DNA from 2 places in the Paenibacillus sp. 19GGS1-52 genome. Region 1 is predicted to be linked to the other one. Evidence: riboswitches for the same ligand, from Rfam matches in the RefSeq annotation. Region 1 holds a riboswitch; the other holds the start of a gene.

Evidence for each region. A riboswitch is a leader RNA that binds a small molecule or an ion and turns the genes downstream of it on or off. The one in region 1 is predicted to bind S-adenosylmethionine.
Region 2: another riboswitch for S-adenosylmethionine. It lies ahead of H1230_RS06250 (methionine ABC transporter ATP-binding protein); the one in region 1 lies ahead of metA (homoserine O-acetyltransferase MetA).

Annotation. Positions count from the first base shown of each region.
Region 1 is NZ_CP059724.1:5,098,535-5,101,951, forward strand. It holds gene H1230_RS23705 (aminotransferase class I/II-fold pyridoxal phosphate-dependent enzyme) at 1-627, opposite strand, end outside; gene metA (homoserine O-acetyltransferase MetA) at 650-1,567, opposite strand; SAM riboswitch class I at 1,686-1,819, opposite strand; gene corA (magnesium/cobalt transporter CorA) at 2,219-3,154, shown strand; gene H1230_RS23720 (1-phosphofructokinase family hexose kinase) at 3,325-3,417, opposite strand, start outside.
Region 2 is NZ_CP059724.1:1,345,303-1,348,719, forward strand. It holds gene H1230_RS06240 (UbiD family decarboxylase) at 1-267, shown strand, start outside; gene H1230_RS06245 (Cthe_2314 family HEPN domain-containing protein) at 286-996, shown strand; SAM riboswitch class I at 1,115-1,257, shown strand; gene H1230_RS06250 (methionine ABC transporter ATP-binding protein) at 1,354-2,370, shown strand; gene H1230_RS06255 (methionine ABC transporter permease) at 2,370-3,038, shown strand; gene H1230_RS06260 (MetQ/NlpA family ABC transporter substrate-binding protein) at 3,099-3,417, shown strand, end outside.

The sequences.
Region 1 (3,417 bases):
AGCCAACACATCGTTATGTCCGCCCAAATATTTAGTCGCACTATGGACAACAATGTCCGCACCCAGCTCTATAGGCCGTTGAAAGAAAGGAGTGAGCAGCGTATTATCCACAATCGTGAGCATATTATGCTGGCGGGCCCATGTACACACCGCCTGAATATCCGTAATCATCATCAGCGGATTCGTCGGTGTTTCGATAAATACGGCTTTAGTATTGGGACGACGAGTGGCTTCTAGTGCCTCCAGATCATTAGTGTCTACGTAGGAGGCAGTGATTCCGTATTTGGACAAAATCCGTTCCAGCATCCGATAGGTTCCACCATACAAATCAAGGGAAACAACCAGATGGTCGCCTTGTCCGAATAAAGAGAAGACTGTCGATAACGCAGCCATACCGGAGCTGCAAGCAAAGCCAACGTCGCCGGATTCCAGCTCAGCTGCGGCATTCTCCAGCACGGAGCGGGTGGGATTTTTGGTGCGAATATAGTCAAACCCTGTACTTTGTCCTAACCGCGGATGCCTAAAAGCCGTTGACTGATAAATGGGAAAATTAACAGCTCCTGTTGCCGGGTCTTCCTGCGAACCAATTTGAGCTAATCTGCTTTCAATCCTGAGTTTGTCGTCCATTCTGTAAGCCTCCTAAATAGTATTAAATAATCGGACCAATATCGTAAGGGGTCTCCTGATATACATAGTAATTGAGCCAATTAGAGAACAATAAGTTAGCATGCGCGCGCCATATGGCAGGTGGAGTACGAGTAGGATCATCCTTAGGATAGTAATGCTTCGGTAATGGCACTTCTAGTCCTTTGGAAATGTCCCGGTCATATTCCCACTTCAGGGAGAAGGGATCATACTCGGAGTGTCCAGTAGCAAAAATTTGCTTTCCATCGGCAGTTGCTACCAGATAAACACCCGCTTCCTCCGACTCGGCCAGAATCTGCAGGTTCGGATTTGCTTCAATATCTGCACGGGAGACATCGGTATGTCTTGAATGTGGCACATGAAACACTTCATCAAAGCCGCGAAGCAGCTTAAAGTTGTTATCACCCAAGGTATGTGGGAACACGCCAAAACACTTCTCGGGTAGGATCTCCTTGCGCACTCCGAAGTGATGGTATAATCCTGCCTGTGCTGCCCAACAGATATGCATGGTCGAAGTTACATTCTTCTTGCTCCACTCAAAAATTTTCTGCAGTTCTTCCCAATACGTAACATCCTCGAACTCCATCTGTTCCACGGGAGCGCCCGTAACGATGAGCCCATCCAAGCGGCGGTGGCTGATTTCGTCAAAGGTTTTATAAAAACTTTTCAGATGCTCCGCTGATGTATTCTTTGAGGTATGAGAACTGGGATGCAGCAGTATAACATCTACCTGAAGCGGTGAGTTCCCGATTAAGCGCAGCAACTGGGTTTCTGTGGTTTCCTTGGTGGGCATTAAATTCAATATGGCAATCCTTAATGGACGTATATCCTGATGATAAGCCAGGCTTTCATCCATCACAAAAATATTTTCTCCGGATAATATTTCTTTTGCCGGTAAGCTGTCAGGAATTTTGATCGGCATTGACTTTTCACTCCTTGGCTGAATTTTTGGTTGGTGCTAGGCGAATTGTGGATAAAATAATACAAAAAAGACCCTTCTCGGGACGAGAAAGGTCATATAGCTACAGTCATATGCGCCTCTCTCATCTGCCAGATAACCTCTGCTTAGGCGAAGAAAACGCCAGCAAAGCTTCCGCAAGAATTAGCACCGTGCGTTCACACGCCGGTTGCCGGGTTTCATCGGGCTAGTCCCTCCACCTGCTCTTGATAAGATTAAGCTGTATTCAATTAATTTCTTAAAATTCACTTTAAATCATGAACCTCCTTTTCGTCAAGTCCATACAATGCTTAAGGGTGCTGAAAATGACAAGAATTTTCCTTGAAAGAGGCATACCTCGGCGTTATACTAGACAAGTGTTTCATCCCCAAAATGACGAAAAGAAGAGGTGAGAAGAAGGATGGATGGCGACCCAGGTTCGCAGTTAAATGTACAGAATGAGCAACCAGACAGGATTATCATCAGCTTGCCCGCGGCGGGAGCATCTCTTCTTCATGCCCTCGAACCGTCATTTGGCCTTATGCATGCATAATGACCCCGGCCAAGCTGATTTTTTCTCTGTGCTGTAATTAGCATTTCCCTGAAGAAGATCAGGGATAGAAGGAGTGGAATCAGATGAAAATCCGGCTGGTAAATGCAGGGGTTTTTACGAATATTGATGATATTACACAGACTATTACGCCCCCTACAGAAGGATTCTATTGGATTGATGCAGATGAAGAGGATTTAATGTTGATTCAGCCCTTATTCAATCTGCATGATCTTGCTGTGGAGGATTGCCTTAGTGAAGAGGATCAACGTCCAAAGATTGAAATTTATGAAAGCCACTATTTCATTGTGGTGAACAGCATCCGTTTTGATGATGAAGAAATCTTCCTGCGCTCGCTCAACATCTTTCTCGGCAGACATTACATCATCACCGTGACCAAACAAAAAATTAATGAATTGCGCGTACTAAAGCCCATCCTATGGGAACAGGAGGTCAGCGAACCGGACCGGTTCATGTATCTGCTGATCGACCTTGTTGTTGATAATTATTTCACTGTTGGCGACCGAATTGAAGTCCGGATAGAGAAGCTTGAAGAAGATATTCTGATGCATACCAAGAAATCGCATCTCAGCGAAATTATCGGTCTGCGAAGCGAAATTCTGTGGCTGAAGAAGATGCTGGGTCCGCAGAAAGAGGTTATCAACACTCTGAACAAAAAAGACCTCCGCCTGATTGATGACCAGTTGCAAAAGTATTTCAGCGATATTTATGAGAATGCAGTTAAAATATCTGAAACCTTTGAGACCTACCGCGATCTCATGGGCAACTTGCGTGAAGCCTACCAATCCAGTATCGCCAATCGCGCCAATGAAATTATGAGAGTATTTACGGCGATTACAACCATATTCATGCCGCTGACTGTGATTACCGGAATCTATGGCATGAACTTTGAAAATATTCCCGAAATCCATACGAAATATGGTTACTACGGCGTTATTGGTGCCATGGTAACGCTAGGCTGTGGAATGCTTGTTGTCTTCCGCAAGAAAGAATGGCTATGAAGAAAAACGGACGAACAAGAAGAAACGGGTGCCGTCCTTTATATGGACGGCACCCGTTTCTTCGAGAAATATAAGGATAAATTATTGCGTGAAGCATATAAATTCTTATATTTTATGTAAGACGAAGGCCCCTGATACCCTAAGGTAAAGGAAGCCTTCGTCTTTTTGGTTTATCCTTTGCTGGCTTCTGTCATACTCTTGAATAATCTCTCGGTGTCTTCCCGCTTGCACAGTTCCCGCTCCGGATTCATGACTGCCGCAGC
Region 2 (3,417 bases), 3.1 Mb from region 1:
CTGGTCATTCTGGTGGACAACGCTGCAGAAACGGTTCGCACGCAGACCACCTTTCTCTGGAGCGTGTTCACTCGCTTCAACCCGGCCACAGATATTTATGCCGAATCTGAGGTGAAGAATCACCATATCGGCTATAAACTTCCAATTGTAATCGATGCCCGCATGAAGCCGGGATATCCGGACGAGCTGTTCCCACGCGAGGATATCGTGGAGCAGGTTGACCGCAATTGGAAACACTACTTCAGCGGGAGTGTAAACTCCATATAACTTCTAGGAGGATGGGCTATGCTGCGAATATTACTCGGGGAGCCGCCCCGCAAGAACAGTGGTGTGCTTGCTGAAGCTATGGACAACATGGCCAAAATTGCGGCACTATTGCGTAAGGAAATGAGCATGCATGAGGATCGTGACCATGAATTCCGCAAGCTGGAGGTTTGGACACGAGGGCTGATCTCTTCTCTGGATGAACTGGAGCAAAGCTGGTTCGCAGCGGCTTTTTATCGAAAATTAGTAATTGCGGGATATATGGACGATATGTCGACTATGGAGCAGGGCGAATATGCGCGGTATGTTTATTTTTATAAAAATGGGTTTATCCGTGTATTCTCTCTGCTGGACAAGTTCGGAACGGTGCTGAATAGTCTGTATGACCTTAATACCTCTAAAGTTAAAGCACATTTCTCCTATTTTACGGTGCTGCGGCAATTTCATTCGCTGAAAGAGCACTCTGTACTTGCCGATCAGCTCGAGAATATTAAGAATAATTATCGGGAACCGCTGGAGAACCTGCGCAAGCGCCGAAATGCGGAAATTCATTATATGAATGCCGAAATGCAGGATGATCTGTGGCAACGGCACCAAGGATTACATGACAAAATACACCTTGAGGATCTGGATAGCCATCTTGAGGATTTGCGGCAAGGGCTGGAGATGGTCTGTAAATCCTTAAGTGTGGCTTTCAGGTACAGCAATGAGCAATGGCATAAGAATCGGTAAAGTCTGAGATCAAGACCCTGTTACTCACAGGAAGTTCTCTTTGACAAAAATCCTTAAACTTACTATACTTATGGTTGCATTGTAACTTCACATTCGATGACATCAATTTCATATCTATATCTTATCGAGAGCGGCGGAGGGATAGGCCCGATGAAGCCCGGCAACCGATTTATATTCAGTCTGTTTACTCGGCTCTATATAAATGTCATGGTGCTAATTCCTACAATAGCCGCTACTTTTGCGGTCATTGGCAGATGAGAAGGCATTGTCTATACACGCACAGGGCCTCTTGCGATCTGCATCCGATCGTACGAGGTCTTTTTCTATGCAGCTACAAACTTTTAGGAGGGTGACAGATTGATAGAGATCAGAGGTCTAACAAAGGTATATGGAAAAGGTGATAAGGCTGCCACGGCACTTTCCGGACTGAACCTGTCCATCCAAAAAGGTGAAATATTCGGAGTAATCGGACATTCCGGCGCAGGAAAAAGCACATTGATCCGCTGCATCAATCTGCTGGAGCGACCAACGGAAGGAGAAATCTGGGTTGATGGCGTGGAATTAACCAAGCTTAACCGCGGACAGCTGCAGGAGCAGCGGCGTAAGATTGGGATGATCTTTCAACACTTTAATCTGCTGTCTTCAGCGACCGTTTATGATAATATTGCCTTTCCACTGCGGCTTACCGGATCTGCAAGGGCAGATATTGATCTTAAGGTTAAGGAGCTGCTAGCCTTGGTAGGGCTTGAAGAACATAGTAATAAGTATCCTGCTCAATTATCGGGTGGGCAAAAACAGCGGGTAGGCGTAGCCCGGGCGTTAGCCAGTGATCCGGATGTACTACTCTGTGATGAAGCTACCTCAGCGCTTGACCCACAGACGACAGATTCCATTTTGCGACTGCTGCTCGACATCAATAAGAGGTTCCATCTGACAATTGTACTGATTACGCACGAAATGCACGTCATTCAGAGTATTTGTGATCGGGTAGCTGTTATTCATGGTGGTGGAATTGTTGAACAGGGCGAAGTCACAGAGGTATTCCTGAAGCCGAAGCATGAGATCACACGTGATTTTATTCGTAGTGAAACGCAAAATGACGGGCCGCTGCGGGCAGCCATTGACGCCAAGCCAGGGGAGTATTCCCAAGCCGTCAAGATTACCTTCCTCGGGCAAAAAACATATGACTCTACCCTTTCACAGGTAGCTCGTGAGACAGGGGTTAACTTTGCGATTCTGCAAGGAACCATCTCGACACTCAAAGATGTACCCTATGGTCAGCTGATTGTGCGATTCGAGGGACCTGCTGCAGCCATCGAGATAACGATAGCAGAATTAACAGCCCAAGGTCTTGATGTGGAGGTGATTTCTTAATGGGCAGCTTAAACTTTGCAGATCTGAATTGGCAAGAAATGCTGGATGCAACGCTTGCAACAATAAAAATGTTAGCTTATTCCGGATTGTTCACAATTATTCTTGGTTTACCACTTGGAATTGTGTTATATTTATGGGGCAGATCAAATAGTTCAGTTATCAGAGCGATTTACTCGGTATTATCTTTTGTAGTGAACATTCTCCGATCAGTACCGTTTATCATTCTGATGGTGGCCCTAATTCCCTTTAGCAAGTCGATCGTAGGAACATCCATTGGTGTACTGGGTACGATTCCTGCACTGGTGATTGGTGCTTCGCCTTTCTTAGCCCGTCTTGTAGAGACGGCACTGCGCGAAGTTGATCGTGGTGTGATTGAGGCAGCTCAAGGTATGGGGGCATCGACAAGTCAGATCGTAACACGCGTGCTGCTGCCGGAGGCTCGTCCAGGTCTGTTTGCAGCAGCGACAATCACATTAGTAACTTTAGTCTCCTATACAGCTATGTCTGGTATGGTGGGCGGCGGCGGACTGGGCGATCTTGCGATCCGTTATGGGTATTATCGCTATCAGAAGGAAGTTATGATTATCTCTGTAGCCCTGATGGTATTGCTAGTACAGTTATTGCAAATGGCCGGTGATCGGCTCGTAAAACATTTTACCCGGAAATAAGGTACATCCATATAGAACCTTATTCATACAAAATCATACTGAACTGAGGGGGATTTACAAATGAAGAAAGTATTATTAACCTTTTTTAGCCTGACACTGGTGTTGGTGCTTGCGGCTTGCGGCAACAATAATACAACCAATAATGCAGCTAACTCAGCTGCAACAAATGCACCAGCAGCAGAGGCCACAACTGAACCGGCGGCAGAACCAATAACACTGGTAATCGGCGCTTCGCCTGTACCGCATGCAGAAATATTGAAGGCTATTGCTCCACTGCTTGAAGCACAGGGCATTAAACTTGAAATCAAAGAATTCACTGACTATATTCAACCCAACGTACAACTTGCTGAGAAGCAGCTGGATGCCAACTTTTTCCAAC